DNA from 2 places in the Methylosinus sp. PW1 genome. Region 1 is predicted to be linked to the other one. Evidence: predicted binding sites of a transcription regulator. Region 1 holds the regulator's gene; the other holds the start of a gene.

What was found. The regulator LexA, encoded in region 1, represses DNA repair genes until DNA is damaged. The targets are predictions, from matches to a motif close to TGTTCNNNNTGTGTTCNG.
Region 2: K369_RS13170 (YifB family Mg chelatase-like AAA ATPase) is a predicted target of LexA. The motif match lies at 6,096-6,113, and genes of this name have one in related genera.

The regions. Positions count from the first base shown of each region.
Region 1 is NZ_JQNK01000008.1:96,218-107,461, forward strand. It holds gene K369_RS05895 (hypothetical protein) at 149-1,114, opposite strand; gene istA (IS21 family transposase) at 1,243-2,772, shown strand; gene istB (IS21-like element helper ATPase IstB) at 2,762-3,544, shown strand; gene K369_RS26230 (helix-turn-helix domain-containing protein) at 4,145-4,591, shown strand; gene lexA (transcriptional repressor LexA) at 4,976-5,680, shown strand; gene K369_RS05920 (AsmA family protein) at 5,920-7,800, shown strand; gene K369_RS05925 (GNAT family N-acetyltransferase) at 7,810-8,337, opposite strand; gene K369_RS05930 (DUF1778 domain-containing protein) at 8,330-8,620, opposite strand; gene K369_RS05935 (ABC transporter permease subunit) at 8,885-9,679, opposite strand; gene K369_RS05940 (ABC transporter permease) at 9,676-10,590, opposite strand; gene K369_RS05945 (ABC transporter ATP-binding protein) at 10,590-11,244, opposite strand, start outside.
Region 2 is NZ_JQNK01000009.1:811,145-822,388, forward strand. It holds gene prmC (peptide chain release factor N(5)-glutamine methyltransferase) at 1-182, opposite strand, end outside; gene htpG (molecular chaperone HtpG) at 192-2,159, opposite strand; gene K369_RS13150 (DUF2794 domain-containing protein) at 2,662-3,075, shown strand; gene K369_RS13155 (Bax inhibitor-1/YccA family protein) at 3,153-3,926, opposite strand; gene K369_RS13160 (hypothetical protein) at 4,299-4,952, shown strand; gene K369_RS13165 (lytic transglycosylase domain-containing protein) at 4,981-5,862, opposite strand; gene K369_RS13170 (YifB family Mg chelatase-like AAA ATPase) at 6,188-7,726, shown strand; gene K369_RS13175 (ATP-binding protein) at 7,800-9,560, shown strand; gene K369_RS27725 (OmpA family protein) at 10,853-11,244, shown strand, end outside.

The sequences.
Region 1 (11,244 bases):
GATGGCCGCCGGCATTACTCCGACTGGCATCGTCCCGAAAATCGACCGCAGAAATGCGGCGACTTCCGGGTCTTTTTCCCACCATGGCCGCCGGAAGAGCGGAACGTCGAATGATTCGGCCATGGTTCAAGCCTCCTTCAAGCCGATTTCAATGGCCTTCCGGCCCGTCGTGAAGGCCATGTGAGCCAAGCCCGCGGGTTCCATATCGGATGTTGCCGGCGACTCGGCCGATACTTTCCAATTCGTGCCGGAGCTGGCGGGCGAGGCCGAGGGCTTTCTCCAGGCCTGCGGTCTCTACACTCGGCTCGGCCTTGACCTCGAGGGCTTCCTTGATCTCGCGCCCGACCTCGCGCGCCTTGTCGCGACCTTCTTCCATTTTCGCGGCGTCGACCTGTGGCGCGGCAGGCGGAGGGGTGGGCGCGTCATGCAAATCGCTAAAGGTCGGGACTTTCTGGGGAGCCGGGAGGTTGTGCGGGTCCGACCACCAGGGCAGGGAAATTCCGTGGGAGCGCCACCACTCATGAGCCCTACGGGTGATTTCGGCCTCGTTGCGAGCCAAGGTCTCGGGCGTCCAGCCGAAAGCTTTTTCCTCCGCCTTGCCGAGCGCCCATTGTCCCGCCCATTGGATCGCACCGAGCGCGAGGCCGTTACGGAGCGTTGCGCCGACGCCGCGAGCGATCTCGAGGACGCGCTCAGTCCCTCCGGCCCCTTTGACGAATTCCGTCGCGAAGTCGCTCGGCGCGCCGATGACTTTCGAAGCGGCGCCCGCGCCGTTCCTGAGAGACAAGAGAGCATTCGCGCCCTTGGCGCCCGCGAACAGCGCCCCGCCGCCAACGGCTCCCGAGAGGAGCGTATCCACCCATGGGCGATCCTCGACATTGGATTCCCACCAATCGAGAAAAGACGTCGCGCCATGGAGACCCGAGGTTCCGGCGCCCATGAGCGGTTCGGCCGATGTGCGCTTGAAATTCTCGAATTGGCGCTCGAGAGCCTTGAAGGCCGTCGAGGCGTCCTTGTTCTTCCAGACGTCGGCCGCTTCGAAGCCCATGGCTTGCGTCGAAAGCGCGATATCCTTTTCGATGCGTCCCTTATTGGAGCGATAAAAGTCGAACATTCCCCGTGTCGACGGGTGTTGATTTCCACTGAGAGCTGACCCAGGCAGCACGAGTTTTTCCACCGAGAACTGACCCATGTTCGAACCTTTCCCCCTCGACCGTCGTGGGGGACCTTGGAGTGATCGACATGGAGTTATTGAGCGTCATCCGACGCTGGCGATATCGGCAGGAGTTTTCGATCCGGGAGATTGCGCGACGCACGGGGCTGTCGCGCAATACGGTGCGCAAATACCTGCGCTCGGACAGCGTGGAGCCGGGGTTCGCCACGCCCGATCGACCGAGCCGGCTCGATCCGTTCGCCGACAAGCTGGCGCACATGCTGCGTCAGGAGGCCGCAAAATCGCGCAAGCAGAAGCGGACGGTCAAGCAGTTGCACGCGGATCTGGTCGCCCTCGGCTACGACGGCTCCTACAATCGCGTGGCGGCGTTCGCGCGCGAGTGGAAGGCGGCGCGGCATCGGGAGCAGCAGACCTGCGGGCGCGGCGCGTTCGTGCCGCTGACGTTTCTGCCCGGCGAGGCGTTCCAGTTCGACTGGTCGGAGGATTGGGCGATCATCGCGGGCGAGCGGACGAAGTTGCAGGTCGCCCAGTTCAAGCTCTCCTACAGCCGTGCGTTCTTCCTTCGCGCCTACCCGCAGCAGACGCATGAGATGCTCTTCGACGCCCACAACCACGCCTTCCGCGTGCTGGGCGGCGTGCCCCGGCGAGGCGTCTACGACAACATGCGCACCGCGATCGACAAGATCGGGCGTGGCAAAGAACGCCAGGTCAACGCCCGCTTCGCCGCGATGGTCAGCCACTTCCTGTTCGAGGCCGCATTCTGCAATCCGGCCTCCGGCTGGGAAAAGGGGCAAATCGAGAAGAACGTTCAGGATGCTCGTCATCGCCTCTGGCAGCCAATCCCGAGCTTTCCGTCGCTGGCGGCGCTCAACGACTGGCTGGAGGCGCGATGCCGCGAGCTGTGGGCCGAGATTCCGCACAGCGCGCAGCCGGGGACGATCGCGGAGGCTTGGCGCGAGGAGGTTCCGCAACTGATGCAGCCTCCGCGGCCATTCGACGGCTTCGTCGAACACACCAAGCGGGTCACGCCGACGTGCCTGATCCATCTGGACCGCAATCGCTACAGCGTGCCGGCTTCATTCGCCAATCGCCCCGTCAGCGTGCGGGTCTACCCTGAGCGCGTCGTCGTCGCCGCCGAGGGGCAGATCGTGTGCGAGCACGCCCGCGTCTTCGCCCGGTCGCATGACGACAAGAGCGTGACGGTCTACGACTGGCGGCATTATCTCTCCGTCATCCAGCGCAAGCCGGGCGCGCTGCGCAATGGCGCGCCCTTCGCGGAACTGCCGGTCGCCTTACGGACGCTGCAACAGCGCATGCTCGAGAAGCCGGGAGGCGACCGTGAGATGGTCGAGATTTTGGCTCTGGTCCTACAGCACGACGAGCAGGCCGTGCTGACCGCCGTCCAATTGGCGCTGGAGGCCGGCGCGCCGACCAAGACGCACATCTTGAACCTGTTGCATCGCTTGGTGGACGGCAAGCCGGTCGACGCGCCGCCCGTGAAACCGCCCAACGCGCTGACGCTCACCACCGAGCCGCAGGCCAATGTCGAGCGTTACGACGCGCTGCGCAAGGGTCGGGAGGCGCGCCATGCGTCATAATCCCGCCGCCGGCGCCATCGTCATCATGCTGCGCAGTCTCAAAATGCACGGCATGGCGCAAGCCGTCAGCGAGCTGACCGAGCAAGGCTCCCCGGCCTTCGAGGCCGCGCTGCCGATCCTGTCGCAACTCTTGAAGGCGGAAACCGCCGACCGGGAGGTGAGATCGATCGCCTACCAGCTCAAGTCCGCGCGGTTCCCGAACTATCGCGATCTCGCCGGCTTCGACTTCGCCAGCAGTGAGGTCAACGAGGCGCTCGCGCGCCAGCTTCATCGCTGCGAGTTCCTCGAGGATGCGCATAACGCCGTCCTGGTCGGGGGACCTGGCACGGGCAAGACGCATCTGGCGACAGCGATCGGCGTCCAGGCGATCGAGCATCACAGAAAGCGTGTGCGGTTCTTCTCCACCGTCGAGCTCGTAAACGCGCTCGAAGCCGAAAAGCACCAAGGCAAGTCGGGCCAAGTCGCGGCGCGGCTCGTTCATTCCGATCTCGTCATCCTCGATGAGCTCGGCTACCTGCCGTTCAGCGGCTCCGGCGGGGCGTTGCTGTTCCATCTGCTGAGCAAGCTCTACGAGCGAACCAGCGTCATCATCACGACGAATCTGAGCTTCGGCGAATGGGCCGCCGTCTTCGGGGACGCCAAGATGACGACGGCTCTGCTCGATCGCCTCACTCACCGCTGCCATATCCTCGAAACTGGAAACGACAGCTTCCGGTTCAAGGACAGCTCGGCGAAGGCGGACAAACCTGCAAAGGAAAAGACCAAAACTTGACGACCGACTGAGCCGCAAGCCATCTTCAACCCGGGTCACTTCTCAATGGAAATCCCGGGTCAAATCTCGACGGAAATCTACAGTGCGGGGTTCGGCGGGCTGTGAAGAGGCTTTCAAACGCTCTTGAAGGCCGAGCGGGAGGCTATCGACGCGGACTTCGTAGCGGACCCCAGACTTTCCGCCCCGGCCCGTGACCGTGCGGACGATAAGAGCAGCGCCGCGCCAAGTCGTCGCCTTCCCGCTGGCGATGCGAGAGACGGCGATTTCCAAGGTCCGCTCGGTTTTCCCGGCCGCGCCCGCAATCGCAGATATGGGAACAAACTCGTTCATGCGGCGCCCGGCTCGCGCTGTAGTGCCGCCGCGACGACGATTTCGCGAAGTGAGTGCGAAACCTTGCCATTTCGCTGGCCACGTAGGGCTTTCTCGACGGATTGCCGCGTGACACGATTGGCGATACACCACGCGTTGAGCGTCGTGCCCTGCGCAACAAAGCCCGCCCGGACCATCAGGTAAAGATCATCCGACGGCGGGACAACTAGGGTTAGGGTGCGTCTGATTTGGTGCATAATTTAAAATATGCACCTAAACGAGTGGCTGTCAATGACCGATGCTAAGACCGACGACACGATTGCGGCTCTCAGAGAAGCACTCCGCCGCCGTTCGATTAAACTCACGACGCTTGCCGAAAAAATCGAGGTTCCGTATCGGTCGCTTCAGAATTACTTAAATAAAAATGACATGCCACTTTGGGTTTACGAAAAAATATGTCGTTATGCCAGCATCGACCCCACGTATCCAATAAACAATGGTCGCTCGTTAATTAACAGAAATGCCATAGCGGGGGCGTTGATAGACGTATTTGGGCAGGAACTACCATCGCTGTCAAACGATAGCGACAGTCTCTCTGTTATTTCTGCCCCCGCAAAAGATCGATCAAAGGCCGATTTGCGTCGCGATGCGTCGGCTTTTGCTGTGCTCTTGTCGGGGCATTATGATCTTAACATCGAGCGAGAGTTGAGCGAGCCGATCGACGAAAGCAAGGACTGACTTTCGGCAAAACTTTCGGCAATCGAGGAAATCACGCTTAGACTTTCGGCAATCATAGAAACGAAAACATGCGCGTTCTCAATGAGATGGCGGCCGCACGCGACCTTCAAGAACTTTCGGCAATTAGTTCGGCAATCGCAGGTGACTTATCTGTTTGAAATTACGCGGATTTCAGAAATGGATTTCCAAATAGCGATGTCTGTCGCGCTCAAATAGCGATGGTCGCTCCACTTCGGCGTTCGACAGAAAGTTACTCGCGATACCGCCCTTGCGGAACGCACCGAGAACGCCTATCCTCCCGTTCATGATTTGTTTATGAACCCGCGGCATCATGCTCGGGTTCGGTCGTGGCGCGACGCGGGCGGGCGGCGCCGGGGGGCTTCCATGCTGACCAAGAAACAGAGCGATCTGCTGCGCTTCATCCATGAGCGCCTGAAGGAGACCGGCGTGCCGCCCTCCTTCGACGAGATGAAGGACGCGCTCGATCTGCGCTCCAAATCCGGCATTCACAGGCTCATTCTCGCGCTCGAGGAGCGCGGCTTCATTCGCCGGCTGCCCAATCGCGCCCGTGCGCTCGAGGTGCTGCGCCTCCCTGAATCGGCGACGCCCCGCGTCGCCGCGCGCGGCGGCAAATTCTCGCCCTCGGTCATTGAAGGCGCGCTCGGCCGCGTGCGCCCCGTGCCGGCCGGCGAGCCGGAGTCCGATCAGCAAGTGGCGATTCCGGTCATGGGCCGCATCGCCGCCGGCACGCCCATTTCTGCTCTGCAGAATCGCAGCCACACCATCAGCCTGCCGCCGGATATGCTCGGCGGCGGCGAGCATTTCGCGCTCGAGGTGCGCGGCGATTCGATGATCGAGGCCGGCATTCTCGACGGCGACGTCGTCGTGGTGAAGAAGCAGGACAGCGCCGACACCGGCGATATCGTCGTCGCCCTCATCGACGAGGAGGAGGCGACATTGAAGCGCCTGCGCAAGCGCGGCGCCTCCATAGCGCTCGAGGCCGCCAATCCGGCCTATGAGACGCGCATTTTCGGGCCGGATCGCGTCCGCATCCAGGGCCGTCTGGTCAGCCTTCTGCGCAAATACTGAGAGCCTCGCGCCGCCACGATCTCGCCGCCCTTTGCCGCCATGGTCCGGCCTCGCGCGCTTTTGGCGCGCGGGCCTTTTCGCGTAGCGGCTGAGCGATTAAGGCATGTTGTTTCGTGTCGCGCCCTCGCCGAGGGCGCGCGCTGCGTCGCCAGCGGCCCGCGGCCGCCCCGCTTTTTTTCATGGACGATGGAATGTCGCACTCGACCGGCCCGATGCGCGAAATCGAAGGATCGAAGCCCTTGGGCCAAAGCCGCCGCCTGTCTCTCCCGCGCCTCCCGCGCCGCTGGCTGATCGCTCTTTGCGCCGTCGCCGCAGTGGCGATCGGCGCGGCCCTCGCGCCCTGGACCTTCTCGACCAATGCTTTGCTCGAGGAGATTTCCGGCCAGCTCAACGCCTCCTCCGGCCTGTTCATCGCCGCCAAGGGCCGCTCGACCTTCTCGCTGCTGCCGCGCCCGCACATCACCATAGACAGCATCGCCTTCGCCGATCCCACCGCGGCGCTGACCATCGAGGCGGACAGGCTGCACGGCAATGTGCTGCTGTTGCCCTTGCTCGCCGGCCGCCTGGAAATCGCCGATATCGAGCTCATCCGCCCATCGATAGAGGTCGATCTCGATCGCAAGCCGATGAGCGCCTCCGGCGCCGCCGTGCGCGCCGCGGCGGCGCGGCCCTCGACGCCGGCGGCCGAAAAGGCCGACCGCGCCCGGCTCGGCGGCGTCTCCATCGTCTCCGGCGTCGCAAGGCTCAAATATTCGGGCGGCGAGGAGACTTTGCAGGACATTGACGCGACGCTCGACTGGCGCACCGTCGGCTCGCCGGCGACGCTCGACGCCGCCTTCTCCTGGGGCGGCGAGCGGCCGCGCGCCATGCTCTGGGTGCTGAAGCCCGGCGCGTTGCTGCGCGGCGAGCAGACGCCGGTCACGGTGCGGCTCGATTCGGACAGCGTGCGGCTGGAGGCGGAAGGCTTCGGCCAGCTCGGCGCCAAGCCGCGCTATATGGGCCGCATCACCGCCTCCTCGCCCTCGCTGCGCCATGCGCTCGGCCTCGCCAAGGTGAGCGCGCCGCTGCCCGGCCCCTTCGAGAATGTGCAGCTCTCCGCCAAGGCCAGCGTCGGCCTGCGCGATTTTCAGCTCACCGATGTCAAGCTCTCGGCCGACGACAATGAGTTCGAGGGCACGTTCGCGCTGCGTCACGAGGGCGAAAAGCCCATCGTCCACGCGACTCTCGCCAGCAATTTCGTGTCGCTGAAGCCGATAATCGCCGATCTGCCGGCGCTCTCTGGCGCCGACGGCCAATGGAGCCGCGACGCTTTCGTCCTGCCGAATATTCAGGACGCCGATGTCGATCTGCGCCTTTCTGCGACGCGCGCCCGCATTTTGCGGCTGAACCTCGAGGACGCCGCTCTGTCGCTGCTGCTGCGCGGCGGCCGGCTCGAGCTCGCGCTCGCGGAGGCGCAGGCCTATAAGGGGACGGTGAAGGGCCGCGCCACTTTCGCCGCCAATGCGGCGGGCGCGCTGGAATTCCACGGCAATGCGCAGCTAACCGGCGTCGACGCCGGCGCGCTCGCCTGGGACCTCGCCGCGCGGCCCGATCTCGGCGGCGCGCTGGACGCCAATTTCACGCTCGACGCCACTGGCGACAGCGTCGCGCAGATCACGCGCGATCTCGACGGACGCGCCAGCCTCACGCTGAGCGAGGGCGAGGTCGGCGGCATAGATCTCGAGCGCGCGCTGCGCCGCGTCGACAAGCGGCCCTTGTCGAGCGCGATGGATATTCGCTCTGGCCATTCGCTGGTGGATCGCGCGAGCGCGACCATCAAGATCGTCAAGGGAACGGCCAATATCGAGGACGGGCAGGCGCATGGGCCGGGCTTCGCGCTGGCCTTCGCCGGGCAAACGCGCATTCCCGAGCGCAGCCTCGCGATGAAGGCGCAGGCCAATGAGGCCGACGCCGCCGGCAAGCCGCGCGAGAAGGGCGTGCAGATCGGCTTCGATCTCTCCGGCCCCTGGGACGATCCCGTCTTCGCGCCGGACGCCGCCGCGCTGATCAAGCGCTCCGGCGCCGCCGCGCCGCTGCTGCCGCGCGTGGAGCCGGAGACGGGCGCGACGAAGGAGCGGTGAGGTTTTCCCCTAGCCTCTCTCTTTTCCGATCACCCTATCGAGCTTCACGAGATCGAGCGCCAGCGTCGGCGTTTCCACCGGCAGCCGCATGAAGCCACGATGTTGGTAGAAGGCCTCCGCCGCCGGCGAGATCGCATGCACGACAAGGAGCCGCGCGGATACTTCGCGCGCGGCGCGCAGCGAGCGTGAAACCGCGTCGTGAAGCAGCGCTCTGCCGACGCCGCGTCCCTGCCAGCGCGCGTCGATGGCGAGGCGCCCGAGGATCACCGAAGGAATATGTCGCGGCATGTTTCGCCGCATGGAGCCGAGCGCTTCCCGATCGAGAATCTGGCCCATGCTCAGCGCGTAGAAGCCGACGACCTGTGGCGAGCCGGCGGCGCAGAGCACATAGGTCTTGCTCGCGCCGGCCTCCATATTGGCGAGGGCGCGCCTCACCAGCCATTCGTCCAGAACCGCTTCGCTGCAGCGAAAATCCGCGAGCTCGTGGCTCTCGCTCAGCGGCGCGGGCGGCTCGAGAGACGCTCGCGCTTCAGCCATTCCGCCAGGGGGCTCTGCTCGCGGCGAGCCGCTTCATGCCCGCGTCTTCTTCCGCGGAAGCCGGGGCGTCCATCCAATCGAGAATTTTTCGAAAGGCCCGACGGTCCGCCGCGATAGTCGTCTGATCGAGCAGGACATTCTTGGCCGCGTTCAAGGCGGAGGCGAGCATGAATTGCGAGCGATTGGTTCCCGTCAATTCGGCCGCCTGGTCGATGAGCGAGCGGTCCTGCTCGCGAGCGCGCAGGTGAATATTGACTTCGGCGAGCGGCGGCGAGGGTTTCATGTGATCGAAGATGGCGTCGTGTGTTTATAATGTCAACATCCGCGCGCCTCACCCGGGGCAGATCGGGCGAACGAGAAGTAATGATTGAAGAGGCGCATCACCTCCCCCTCGAGGGGGGAGGTCGAGCGCCGTAGGCGCTCGGGAGGGGGTGAAACCCCGAGTCTTCGCCGTGAACCCCACCCCGTCCGGCTATCGCCGGCCGACCCTCCCCCTGAAGGGGAGGGTGAGCGCGCCTCTTTCGGCATTCACCCGATCGCCGTTGCCTCATCCCGCCCCGCCGCCCTTGGCGCGCCCGCGTGTGAGCAGCGCCGATAGGCCGAGCGCGATGGCGACGAAGCCGAGCAGCAGCGTCGAGATGGCGTTGACCTCCGGCGAGACGCCGAGCCGCACTTGCGAGTAGATGCGCATCGGCAAGGTGGTGGCGCCGGGGCCGGTGGTGAAGCTCGCGATCACGAGATCGTCGAGCGAGATGATGAAGGCGAGGAGATAGGCGCTGACGACGGAGGGCGCGATCAGCGGCAGAGTGACGAGCGCGAAAGCGCGAACCGGCGTCGCGCCGAGATCCATTGCCGCCTCCTCCAGCGTGCGGTCGCAGCCTTTCAGCGCGGCGTGGATCATCACTGTCGCGAAGCACATCGTAAAAGATGCATGCGCCAGCACCAGCGTGAAGAATCCGCGCTCGACGCCGAAGGCGACGAAGACCAGCAGCAGGCCGAGGCCGAGCACCACTTCCGGCATCACCAGCGGCGCATAGATGGAGCCTGCGAAGAGCGTGCGCGAGCGGAAGCCGCCGAAACGCGCCAGCGCCAGCGCGGCCAGCAATCCGTTGAGCGTCGCGATCAGCGCCGAGAGCGCCGCGGCGGCGAGGCTGATCTCGGCTGCGCGCAACATCTGCTCGTCATGGAGCAGGGCGGCGTACCATTTGGTCGAGAAGCCGCCCCACACCGTCACCAGCCGCGAGGCGTTGAAGCTCATCGTCGCCAATATGACGATCGGCCCATAGAGAAAGCCGAAGCCGAGAAGGAGCGCGGCGAGGCGCAGAAGACGCGCGCCGCTCATCGCGCGCCCTCGCGCAATTGCGCGCGCTCATAGAGAAGAATGGGAATGAGCAGCAGAGCCAGCAGCGCCACTGCCGCGGCGGAGGCCGCCGGCCAATCGCGATTGGCGAAGAAATCATTCCAGAGCGTGTGGCCGATCATCAGAGTGTCGGAGCCGCCGAGAAGATCGGGAATGACGAATTCCCCGACCGAGGGAATGAAGACGAGCAGCGCGCCGGCGACGATTCCGCGGCGCGACAGCGGCAGAGTGACGGTCGTGAAGACTTGCCATGGCGTCGCGCCGAGATCGGCGGCGGCTTCGCGCAGCGACGCGTCTTGCCCCTCGATCGCCGCATAGAGCGGCAGCAGCATGAAGGGCAGATAGGAATAGACGATGCCGACGACCACCGCGCCGCTGGTCGCGAACATCGGGACCGGCGCGTCGATGAGGCCGAGCGCCATCAATGCATGATTGATGATCCCTTCGTCCTTCAGCAGCGTGATCCAGGCGTAGACACGGATCAGAAAGCTCGTCCAGAAAGGCGCGACGGCGAAGCCGATGAGAATGGTGCGCCAGCCGCGCGGCGCGCGCGCTATGGCGAGCGCGAAAGGATAGGCGATGAGAAGGCAGATCAGCGTCGCGGCGCCGGCGATGGTCAGCGAGGAGAGATAGGAGTCGAGATAGAGCGAATCCTCGGCGAGGCCGCGATAGGCGTCGAGGCCGAGCTGCGAGAGCTTCTCGAAAAAGCCGGCGACGTTCGCGCCGTCGAAGACGGGCTCATAGGGCGGCCGCGTCTGCGCAGGATGCGACAGCGAGATTTTGACGATCAGCGCGAAGGGCGCGAGGAAGAACAGCGCGATCCAGGCGTAGGGCGCGGCGATGACCAGCATCTCCCCGCGCGTGAGCCTGCGTCTTTTGCCGCCCTCCGGCATCACTCGCTCGCGAAAATGCGCCCGGCCTCGGGCGCGATGGAGATGCGCGCCGCATCGCCGACGCTGAATGACGCGCCGCTGTTCGCGCCGCGCGAGACCCGCAAGGCCTCGCCGCCTGAGAGGCGCAGACGAAGATGCGTCGTCTCGCCGCGAAAGGCGACGTCCTCCACCACGCCGTCCAAGATCTCGCCGTCCAAGCCTGCGCTCGCCTCGGTCGCCGGCGCGATGGCGATGCGCTCCGGCCGCACGGCGAGCACGGCTTTCGCGCCTTGCGAGAGACCGCCGCCTTCCGCCGGCAGGCGGCCGAAGGGGCCGACGAAGGCGCCATTCTCGATGCGCCCCTCGAGGAAATTCATCTGGCCGATGAAGCCGGCGACGAAGCGCGTCGCGGGGCGCTCATAGACCTCTGTCGGCGCGCCGATCTGCTCTATGCGGCCGGCGCGCATCACGGCGATGCGATCGGCCATCGCCAGCGCCTCGTCTTGATCATGTGTGACGACGACGAAGCTCGTCTTCAGCCGGCGTTGGATTTCCTTGATCTGAAATTGCGTCTCCTCGCGCAATTGTCGATCGAGCGCGCCCAAGGGCTCGTCGAGCAGCAGCAGCCGCGGGCCGGGCGCGAGGGCTCTGGCGAGCGCGACGCGCTGGCGCTGG
Region 2 (11,244 bases), on a different contig from region 1:
GCCGCTTCGCCCAGCTTCGCCATCGGCTCGAGCAGCAGCTCCGCCGCGCCGAAGCCGCCGGCGGCGAACAGCAGCGCGCGCGCATCGCGTCGCGCATCCTCGATTCCGCTGCGCTCGAGAAAGGCCGCGACCTCCTCGAGCGCCGCGGCGCGGCGCGCATCCTCGAGCGCGGGAGCGATCATGCGGCCGCGTCAGCCTTTGGCGAGCAGAGCGGCGACGCGCTTGGCGAAAGCGGCGGCGTCGATCGGCGCCTCGCCATCGGCGATGCGCGCCGTGTCGAGCAGCAGCCACAAGCCGTCCTGCGCGCCGGCGCGATCGGCCTTGGCCTTTTGCGCGAGCGCCAGCACCGCCTCATGGCTGGGATTGATCTCGAGGATCGGCTTGCCGAAGACGCCCTTATTGCCGCTCTCCTGCAGCATGCGCGCGAGCTGCAGATCGAAGCCGTGATCGGCGGCGATGAGGCAGGCGGGGCTTTCGCGCAAGCGCGTCGAGACGCGCACATCGTCGATATGCTCGGCCAGCGTCTCCTTCAGCACGGCGGTGAGCAGCGCGACATCGGCGCTCGCCTCGGCGGGCGGCGTCTCTGAGCCTTCCGGCGCCGGCACGGCGTCCATGTCGGCGGCGCCCTGCGTCACCGATTTGAACGGCTTGCCGTCATAGCCGACGGCGCTCGTCACCCAGAAGGCGTCGACCGGATCGTCCAGCAGCAGAACGTCTATGCCCTTGGCGCGATAGCCCTCGAGCTGCGGGCTGGAGGCGAGCCGCTTCTTGTCGTCGCCGGTGATGTAATAGATCGCTGTCTGATTGGGCCGCAGATTTTCGACATAATCCTTCAGGCTGCGCCCGCCGTCCTGATGCTGCGACGTCGAAAATCGTGCAATGGCGAAAATCTCGTCGCGGCGCGCCGGGTCGTCGTGCAGGCCCTCCTTGATGACGGCGCCGAAATTCTTCCACACGGCGGCGAATTTCTCCGAATCAGTGGCGGCGAGATCGGCGAGCTCCTTGAGCACGCGCGTGCCGATCGCCTTGCGGATGGCGCCGATGATCGGATTGTTCTGCACCATCTCGCGCGAGACGTTGAGCGGCAGATCGGCGCTGTCGACGACGATGCGCATGAAACGCAGCCAGGACGGCAGAATATCGGCCTCGCGCGAGATCAGCACGCGGCGCACATAGAGCTTGGAGCGGCTCGCGCGCTTGGGGTCGAAGAGATCATAGGGCCGCGAGCCGGGCGCGAAGGCGAGCACCGTATATTCGGTGCGTCCTTCCGCGCGCCAATGAATGGTGAGCGCCGGCTCGTCGAACTGGCCGGAGATCTGCTGATAGAAATCCTTATAGTCCTGCTCGCTGATTTCCGATTTCGACCGCGTCCACAGCGCAACGCCGTCGGTGAGGCGACGCGGCTCCTTGCCCTTCTCCTCGATGAGATCGATCGGTATGGCGATGGCGCCCGAATGCTCGCGCAAAATCTGCTCGATGCGATAGGGCTCGAGGAACTCGTCCGATTCCGCATTGAGATGCAGCGTGACGCGCGTACCGACGGCGGGCGCGTCCTCCGCGGCCAGCGGCGCGATGTGGAACGAGCCCTTGCCTTCCGACGTCCACAAAAATGCTTCGGACGCGCCGGCGCGGCGCGTCGCCACCTCTATGTGATCGGCGACCATGAAGGCCGAATAGAAGCCGATGCCGAAGCGCCCGATCAGCGAGCCTCCCTTGTCGGCGCCGCCCTTGGCCTCGAGATCGTCGAGAAAGGCGCGCGTGCCGGAACTGGCGATCGTGCCGAGCGCGGCGACGAGATCCTCGCGCGACATGCCGACGCCATTGTCGGCGACGGTCAGCGTGCGCGCCTCCTTATCGAGCGCGATGGTGACGAGCGGCGCGCCGGCCTGCGCCGCCAGAGCCTCGTTCGCCACAGCCTCGAAGCGCAGCTTCTCGATCGCATCGGCCGAATTGGATACGAGCTCGCGCAAGAAAATGTCGCGCTCCGAATAGACGGAATGCGTCATGAGCTCCAAGAGCCGCGCGACATCGGCCTGAAAGCCGTAATCGCTGCGCTCGGCTGCGTCGATCGTCTGTGTTTCGGCGTGGTCGGTCACGGGCTCGTCTCCGCTTTTTCTGTCGGCTCCGCCGCGCGCGCCGCTTTCCGCAAATGAAAGCATGGCCGACGGCGCGTTGGCTCTGGCCGGGATATAGAGATCGTCATTGATCGGCAATGGCGTCCGTCGAGCCGCCTCGAGCGAAACGCGAGAGTGATATCGGGGATCGTCCGCGAAGTTGCAAGACGGCGCCATGGGTCGCGCGACTCGATCGCGCGAGACTTGCGAAAGCGTGGAGAGACGAGGCGCCGTGGGGAAAGCCCGAAACAAGACGGGCCGCCCGAGCGTCGCCCGGCCGGCCCGTCCATCGCCACGAACTCATGTGCTCGAAAAGCGCCCTTCCGGGGGGCTGGGGGGCTGACGAAATCCGGAAAAACGGCTTCCCGAGCGTGTCGAGGCAATGGGCTAGATATTGGTCGGCTCCTTTGGCGGACAAGGGGCTCGATATTGGCGAAAATGTGAAATCTCGGCCAGGCGCGCGCGGCCCATCGTCGTCTCATTGTCATCTTTGTCTTGCCCTCGCGCATTTGCCGCGCGATCATGCCCATGAAATGAGGAAAGCGGCATGAGTGAGACGGAGACGACCGATCCCAGCCGGCGGCGCGGCCTGCTCTCTGTCGTGGCAGGCCGCGCGACCAATGAAGCGGACCGGGCCAGGGCCGCGCCCGAGCGCAGCGCTCCGCTCGTGTCCTTCGATCGGCGTGAGCTGCGACTTCTGCTCGATCTCTATGGCGCCAAGGTCGCCGCCGGCGAATGGCGCGATTACGCCATCGATTTCTCATCCGCCAAGGCGGTGTTCTCGGTCTTTCGCCGCGCCAGCGAGGCGCCGCTCTATCGCATCGAGAAAGATCCCGAGCTGGCGCGCCGTCAGGGCGCCTATTGCGTCGTCGCCGCCGGCGGCCTCGTCATGCGCCGCGGCCATGATCTCGCGCGCGTCGTCGCCGTGCTGCAGAAGAAGCTCGAATTGGTGCGCGACTGAACGCATTGGCGCACGCCGGCAAAAGAAAAGGCTCCGCCGGAGCGGGGCCTTCCTTTATCCCGGATCGGATTGTCCGATCAGTCGTTGCGCTCGCCGAAGAGGTAGAGCAGCGACTGGAACATGTTGATGAAGTCGAGATAGAGCGACAGAGCGCCGAAGATGCTCTGCTTCTGCACCATCTCCTGGCCATAGCCGGCGTTCTGATAATAGCCGTCCTTGATCGACTGCGTGTCCCAGGCGGTGAGGCCCGCGAAGATGAACACCGACAGGATCGACAGGGCGAACTGCATCGCGCTGCTCTGGAAGAACAGGTTGACGAGGCTCGCGAGCACGAGGCCCCACAGGCCCATCACCAGGAAGGAGCCGAAGGCCGAGAGATCGCGCTTCGTCATATAGCCATAGAGGCTGAGGCCGCCGAAGGCCGCCGCGGTGATGAAGAACACCTTGGCGATCGACGCGCCGGTGAAGACGATCATGATCGACGACATCGACAGGCCCATCACCGCCGAGAAGGCGAGGAACAGGTTGCGAGCCGTCGCCGCGGAGATGCGGTCGGCGCGATAGCCCAGGAAGAACACGAAGGCCAACGGCGCCAGCATCACCGCCCATTTCAGCGGGCTGGTGTAGAGCATCTGGCCGAAGGGCGTGAGGGCGATCTGCCGCCCGCCTTCCTTGGCCACGGCGAGCATATGCGTGCCGAGCGCGACGACGCCCGTGACGCCGAGACCCAGGACCATATAATTATAGACGCCGAGCATATAGGCGCGCAGGCCCTGGTCGATCTCGGCCGTGCCGGCTCTGGAGACCCCGCCCCGATAGCCGAAGCTCGTGTTGCGGTCGAAATTGGACATAGCATCCTCTCGAAAAAGGCCGCGCGGCCCGGTCTATCCGGCCAATCGGCGCGGTCCTCGCCGTCGAATATGGCGTGCGGCCCGCGGAAAAACAAGAGTCCGCGGGCGCAATGCGGCAAAGTTCGCGCTATCGCGAGCAAAACGCAAGCAAAAGGCGCAGTATAGGACTCGCGGCGGGCGGCAATTCTATGCCGGGAGGCGGACAAAAGCCGAGCCCGTGCACGCTCTTGCCGCTCCCTCAGAATGCGCTAACATGCCGCATTGTCGCAGGCGGCGAGCGACCGGGTCGGCCGAACCGGCTCTCGCTTCGTCGTCGGAGCGAAGGCGCCCACGGAACGAGGCCCGCAACACATGCTCCATGGGGGAATCATCATGTCCGACAGCGGTCTTGCCCCGTTCTGGCGGTCGATCGATGGGTTTCTACGTCCTGCGACTCGTTCCACGCCGCCCGTTCTCCTCGTCCTTCTTCTGACGCTTCTCGGCGCCGCGGCCCCCGCCTCGGCCCATGGCCGGCTCGGCTCCGCCGAGGGGCGGTGTCGGCTGTTCATCGGGCCGGACATAATGAACTTCACCGGCTATATGCCGGACGCCTCCAAGAACGAGTTCTGCGAGGATATTCCGGCGACCGGCCACATGATCATCGCGCTGGACGCCGAGCAGGACGAGCTGCGCGACATGGCGGTGGAGATCAGAATCGTCAAGGATATCGGCGGCGAGGAGAAAGAGAACGCCGACATAGACGCTGCGACCGTCGCCTATCGCGGCCCGCGCACCTATCCGACCGGCACGATCAATTTCGAGCACGACTTTCCCGATGCGGGCTATTTCGTCGGCATAGTCACCGTGACCGGCGACCATGGCGAGCGCTGGGTGTCGCGCTTCCCCTTCTCCGTGGGCATGAGCTTCATGCGCACCCTGCCCCTCTATCTGCTCATGGGCGTCGGCGTCATCGCCATGTTCTTCATCTATCTACGGCACCGGCCGATCCATTCGCTGAAGACGGCGGAGGCCGAACCGGCGGAGTGATCCTCCGCCGAGCGCAGGACGCGGCCGCTCATCGCGCCTTCTCGACGGGATTGTCCATTCCCGAGGCGCGCGTGTCGCTCCCGCCTTTGATCTTGTCGGCGAGCAGGGCGATGGTCTTGGAATAGACCTTCGCCTTGTTCCATTCGAGCAGCGCCGGAAAATTCGGCTCGCCCTCGTCCCAGCCGGCGCCCGGCTTCCACCCATAGCCATGCAGAAAATTGGCGGTGGAGGCGAGCACATCCGCCGTGTTGTGAACGAGATCGCGCTTGCCGTCGCCGTCGAAATCCACGGCGAATTTCAGATAGGACGAGGGCATGAACTGCGTCTGGCCGATCTCGCCGGCCCAGGCGCCGCGCATTTGCGCGGGATCGAGATCGCCGCGCTCCACGATGCGCAGCGCGTCCAGCAGCTCGGCGCGGAACTTGTCGGCGCGACGGCAATCATAGGCGAGCGTCGCCAGCGCGCGAATCGTCGAGAAATCGCCGAGATAGGAGCCGAAATCCGTCTCCAGCCCCCAGATCGCGACGATGACCGGCCCCGGCACGCCATATTTCTGCTCGATGCGCTTGAACAGCGCCGCATGCTTCTGCAGCAGCGCGCGCCCCTTGCTCACGCGGAAGGAATTGGCCATGCGCGCGGAGAATTGCTCGAAGGTCTGGCGGAACACTTTCTGCCCGCGATCATGCGAGATCACCGAGCGATCGTAATAGACGTCGCGAAGCGAAGAATCGATCGCCGCCTTGGAAATTCCCGCCGCAGCGGCCTCTTTCTCGAAGCTGCTGAGCCAGGCCTCGAATCCCTCGCCATTGCGCCCGCATTCGGCCGCCATCGCCTTCGGGGCGCCGAAGCCGATCGCCAGCGCCAAAGCCGCGGCGCCGAGCGCCCTCGTCATCCGTTTGTTCTGAGACATATCGCCGACCCCATCTCTCGGGCGAAGCCCTTTGCGCTCTCGAGGGCGATATCCCCCGGCGCGAATTCTGATCGATCGAACGGCCCTGTCCGATCGCAAAGCGCTCTTAGCTCACGAGAGCGCGGCCGCACGATGGCGACGCGTCCGCGAGAGCCGAAATTGCCGATCCTTAAAACCGGCCCCAGACTAGCTCTCGCCGGTTAGCGGCCAGTTGCCGAAGCATGGCCAATTTTCGTTCTCATATTGTTCTTGCGGAGGCGAAATCGCGCGTCTACTATGGCGGCGTTTGCGTCAGAGCGATATCGGGGTCTCGGAGCTTTTCGCCATGGTGGTCAGAGTCGCGACGGTCGCCTTCGAGGGCATAGAGGCCAAGCCTGTCGACGTCCAAGTGCAGATCGCCAGCGGCAATGTCGTGTTCACCCTCGTCGGCCTCGCCGACAAGGCGGTCGCCGAATCGCGGGAGCGCGTGCGGGCGGCGCTCGTCGCCTCCGGCCTCGCCCTGCCGGCCAAGCGCATCACCGTCAATCTCGCGCCGGCCGACATGCCCAAGGAGGGCAGCCATTATGATCTGCCGATAGCGCTCGGCGTGATGGCGGCGATCGGTGCCATCCCCTCGGATGCGCTGGACGGCTTCACCGTGCTCGGCGAATTGGGGCTCGATGGGGCCATCGCGCCGGTCGCCGGCGTTCTGCCCGCCGCGGTCGCCGCCAACATGCGCGGCCATGGGCTCATCTGCCCGCGCCAATGCGGGCCGGAGGCGGCCTGGGCGTCGAGCGACATGGAGGTGATCGCGCCGCGCTCGCTGATCCAGCTCGTCAATCATCTCAAAGGCGTGCAGGCGCTCTTGCGGCCCGAGCCGGCCGTGCGCGCGGCCGCCGCCGCGCTGCCGGACCTCTCCGACATAAAGGGCCAGGAGAGCGCCAAGCGGGCGCTGGAGATCGCGGCGGCCGGCGGCCATAATCTGCTGATGAACGGCCCGCCCGGCGCCGGCAAATCCATGCTGGCGGCGCGCCTCCCCTCCATTCTGCCGCCGCTGTCGCCGCGCGAGCTTCTGGAAGTCTCGATGATTCATTCCGTCGCGGGCGAGATCGCCGGCGGCGAGCTCACCGATCGGCGCCCGTTTCGCGCGCCGCATCATTCCGCCTCCATGCCGGCGCTGGTGGGCGGCGGCTCCCATGCGCGTCCGGGCGAGATCTCGCTCGCCCATAATGGCGTGCTGTTCCTCGACGAGCTGCCGGAGTTCCAGGCGCAGGCGCTCGACGGCCTGCGCCAGCCGCTGGAGACCGGCGAGGTCGCCGTTTCCCGCGCCAATCATCGCGCCGTCTATCCGGCCCGCTTTCAGCTCGTCGCGGCGATGAACCCCTGCCGCTGCGGCCATGCGCTGGAGCCGGGCTTCGCCTGCCGGCGCCAGCCCAATGACCGCTGCATCGCCCAATATCAGGCGCGGCTCTCCGGCCCGCTGATCGACCGTTTCGACCTCAGGATCGAGGTTCCGGCGGTCTCGGCGGCCGATCTCGTGCTGCCGCCGCCGGCCGAGGGCTCGGCCGAGGTGGCGGCGCGCGTCGCCGCGGCGCGCGAGCGGCAGGGCCGACGCTATGCGGCTCTCGGCCTTTCCGGCTCCACCACCAACGCCAGCGCGCCGGCCAGCGCGATCGAGAAAGCTGCCGCGCTCGACGCCTCTGGAACGGCGCTGATTCGCGAGGCGGCCGAGCGCCTCGGCCTCTCTGCGCGCGGCTTCCATCGCGCGCTGAAGCTCGCCCGCACCATCGCCGATCTCGACGGCTCGGACGCCATAGCGCGCCGCCATCTCGCCGAAGCTCTCGCCTATCGCGGCGGCTCCGCCGGAGCCCGCGTCGCCGCTTGAGCCCAATTCATACTTTTCTGTCGATTGCCGTGGAATAATTGCATCTTCGTCGTATGGCTTTGGACCATCCCGCATGCCCGCTGTTCCTCCTTGCGTTTTTGCCGTTCTCGCGTTTTTCGCCGCTCTCGCGCCGGGCGTCTGGCTATGGCTCGCGCGCGCGCGGCGGGCGCGCCGGCGCCGCGCGGTCGAGACCGAGCTCGAGGGATTGCGCGACGAAATCTGGGAGCTGCGCGCCGCCGCCGCCGCGCGTGACCGCGCCGAGGCGGCGAGCCAGGCCAAATCGCGCTTTCTCGCCACGGTGAGCCATGAGATTCGCACGCCGCTCAATGGCGTGCTCGGCCTCGCGCAATTGCTCGCGGCGACGCGGCTCGACGCCGAGCAGGCGAGCTATGTCGAGGCGATCGCCGCCTCCGGCCGCTCGCTGGCCCAGCTCATCGACGATATTCTGGATTTCTCCAAGATCGAGGCCGGCAAGATCGAGCTTTCGGTCGAGCCTTTCGCGCTGGCGCCGCTCGTCGAGGGCGTCGTCGAGCTGCTGGCGCCGCGCGCCCAGGCCAAGCATCTCGAGATCGCGAGCTATATCGCGCCGGACGCGCCGGAAATCGTGGCCGGCGACGCCGCGCGCGTGCGCCAGGTGCTGGTCAATCTCGCCGGCAACGCCGTGAACTTCACCGCGAGCGGCGGCGTCGGCCTGCGCGTCGAGCGCGACGCCAAAGGCGCGCTGGCGTTTCGCGTCGCCGACACGGGGCCGGGCGTCGCGCCGGCGGCGCGCGAGATCATCTTCGAGGAGTTCGAGCAAGGCGACGGCTCGTCGACGCGGCGCCATGGCGGCACCGGCCTCGGCCTCGCCATCTCGCGCCATCTCGCCGCGCTGATGGGCGGCCGGCTGGAGATAGAGGAGCAGGCCGGCGCCGGGGCGGTCTTCGCCTTCACTTTGCCGCGCGGGCCGCATGCGCTCTTCGACGACCGCACGCGCGAACGCAAGCGGCCGCTCGCCGGCTCGCGCGTCCTCATCGTCTCGCCGACGATCTTCGAAGGGCCGTTCATGGCCGAGATCCTGCGCGGCGCCGGCGCGCAGACCGAGATCGCGCGGGAGGAGACGCATGGCGCGCGCCGTCTGGACGGCGAGCCGGATGGCCGTTTCGACGCCGTCATCGTCGATTGCGCCTTCGGCGAGGAGGCGACCGAGCGTCTCGCCGACGAGGCGCGCCGCGCCGGCGCCGGCCGCGTGTTCCTGATGTTCTCGCCCATGGAGCGACGCGCCTTCGGCGAGGCGGCGCTGCGCCATTTCGACGGCTGGTTGGTGAAGCCGGTGCGCGCCGCCTCGCTGGTCGAGCGCCTGTCCGCCGCCCCGCCGCCGACGCGCAATGACGCGGATTACGTCGCGCCCGAGCGCACGCTCGCCGGCCGCCGCATGCTCGTCGCCGAGGACAATGACGTCAATGCGCTGATCGTCTGCCGCCATCTCGAGAAGCTCGGCGCGCTGGTCACGCGCGCGGAGGATGGCGCGCGCGCCGTCGAGCTGGCGCGCTCCTCCATCGGCGGGCGGCTGCGGCCCTTCGACGCCATATTGATGGACGTCTTCATGCCCGAGCTCGACGGCCTCGAGGCGACGCGCCTCATTCGCGCGGAGGAGGCGCGCATGGGCGCGCGGCGGCTGCCGATCATCGCGCTGACCGCCAGCGCGCTCGAGGAAGACGAGCGCGCCGCACGCGGAGCCGGGGTCGATTTCTTGCTGACCAAGCCCGTCGAGTTCGACGCCCTGTCGAGGACGATTCTCGAGGCGATCGACGTCGCGCGCCGCCGCGCGAATGGCGATCGCGAGGCGATCTGACGGCGCGCCGCCATAGCCACAAAAAAGAAAAAATTTCGCCCCGCGCGCAGGTCACAACGGCAGCGCGGGGATTGCGATTGCTCACGCCCTTGACGGGAGAACACGATGTCGAGACGAAAAAATTTGCTGCTCGCGGGGCTGATGACGCCGTCGCTGGCGCTCGGCCCGCAAGCCGGAATTGCGCCGGCGGCGGCCGGCGAAGCCCTGTTGCTGGCGCAGGCCGCGCCGCAAGGCTATGATCCAAATCACGAAAAACGCCCACCGGCGCAGCGGCCAGCCCAACCGGCGCCAGCCCCCCATCCGGCCCCGCGGCCCCGCCCGCGGCGCCTTTCCATCCGGCGCCCATTCAGCATGCGCCCTCCGCGCCGCCGCCCGCCCCCTATCCCGGAGCCGGCGCCCCGCCGTTTCCGCGCCCGCAGCTGCGCGCAGCGCCGCCGGCCCCGCCCTCCCCCGCCATAATCCATCCGCCGCAGCAGGCCGCGCCGATTCGGCAAGCTCCGCCGCCGCATCCCACGGCGGCGCCTGCGGCCATTCCCATTCCCCATCCAATCGCGCCCGCCAATCCGGCCGCCGCCCAGAGCCCCTCGCCCGCCATCCCGCATGAGAATCGCGCTCCCACCGCTGGCCGGCCCCCCGCTCCCGCTCCGAGCGGCGACCATGGCCCCGGCGCCGGCGCGCCCGCCGCGCGCATCGCGCCAGCCGCTCCGATCGTCACGCCCGCTATTGGACAGCAGCCTCCCGCCTCGCCCGCCGTCCCCGCCCAGCCGGCGCGCTCCGCGGTCCCGCCCGCCGGCGGCGGCCAAAACCTTCCGCCCAATGGCGCGAATGGAGCGCCGGCGCATCTCGGCGGACCGCATCCCACACCAGCGGCCGGCGGCGCGCCCGAGGCGCCGGCGCCGCATGGACAGCCGCCCGCCGGGACGCCGGCGCAGGGCGGAAACTTCCTGCCGTCCACGGCCCAGCCCGGCGCTGCGCCGCGTCCCAATGGCCCGCCGCCCGGCGCTGCTCCGGCCGGAGATCGTGCGGGCGCGCCGCCGGCCGCAGGTCCTGGCGGACGCTTTCTGCCGCCCGGACAGCAAGGCGCGATCCCGCCCGCCGCGCCTCCCGGCGCCGGCGGCGTCCCGCCGCATGTTCCGCAGCAGGCCGGAGGCGCCGCCTATGGCGCTCCGCCGGCAGGCGGGCCGCCCCCGGCTGGAGCCGCCTATGGCTCGCCGCCGGCGGGCGGCGGACCGCGCGTCTCCCCGGCCGCGGCGGCCGCCATCGGCGCGGCGGCCGGCCTCGTCGGCGGCTTCGTGCTGAGCCAGCCCGGCGCGCATCGGCTCGACGACGTGCACGCACGCCGCCAGCAATTCGAGCGCGACGGCGTGACGGTCGTGCAAGAGCCCGGCCGCACCATCGTCCGAGAGGGCGGCGGCGCCTTCATCCGTCACGATGAGAACGAGCGCTTCCGCGAGCTCGGCGGCAATCTGCGCAGCGAGCGACGCGGCGAGGAATATGTGAGCGTCTACGCCCGCCGCGACGGCGGCGAGGTGCTCACCTACACCGACGCCAATGGCGTGCTGCTGCGCCGCTTGCGCCGCTTCCCCGACGGCCGCGAGGTCATCCTCATCGACAATGGCTTCCGCGGTCCGCCGCGCGGCTTTGCGGAGGAGGTGGTCGTGCTGCCGCCGCCACCGATCGAGAT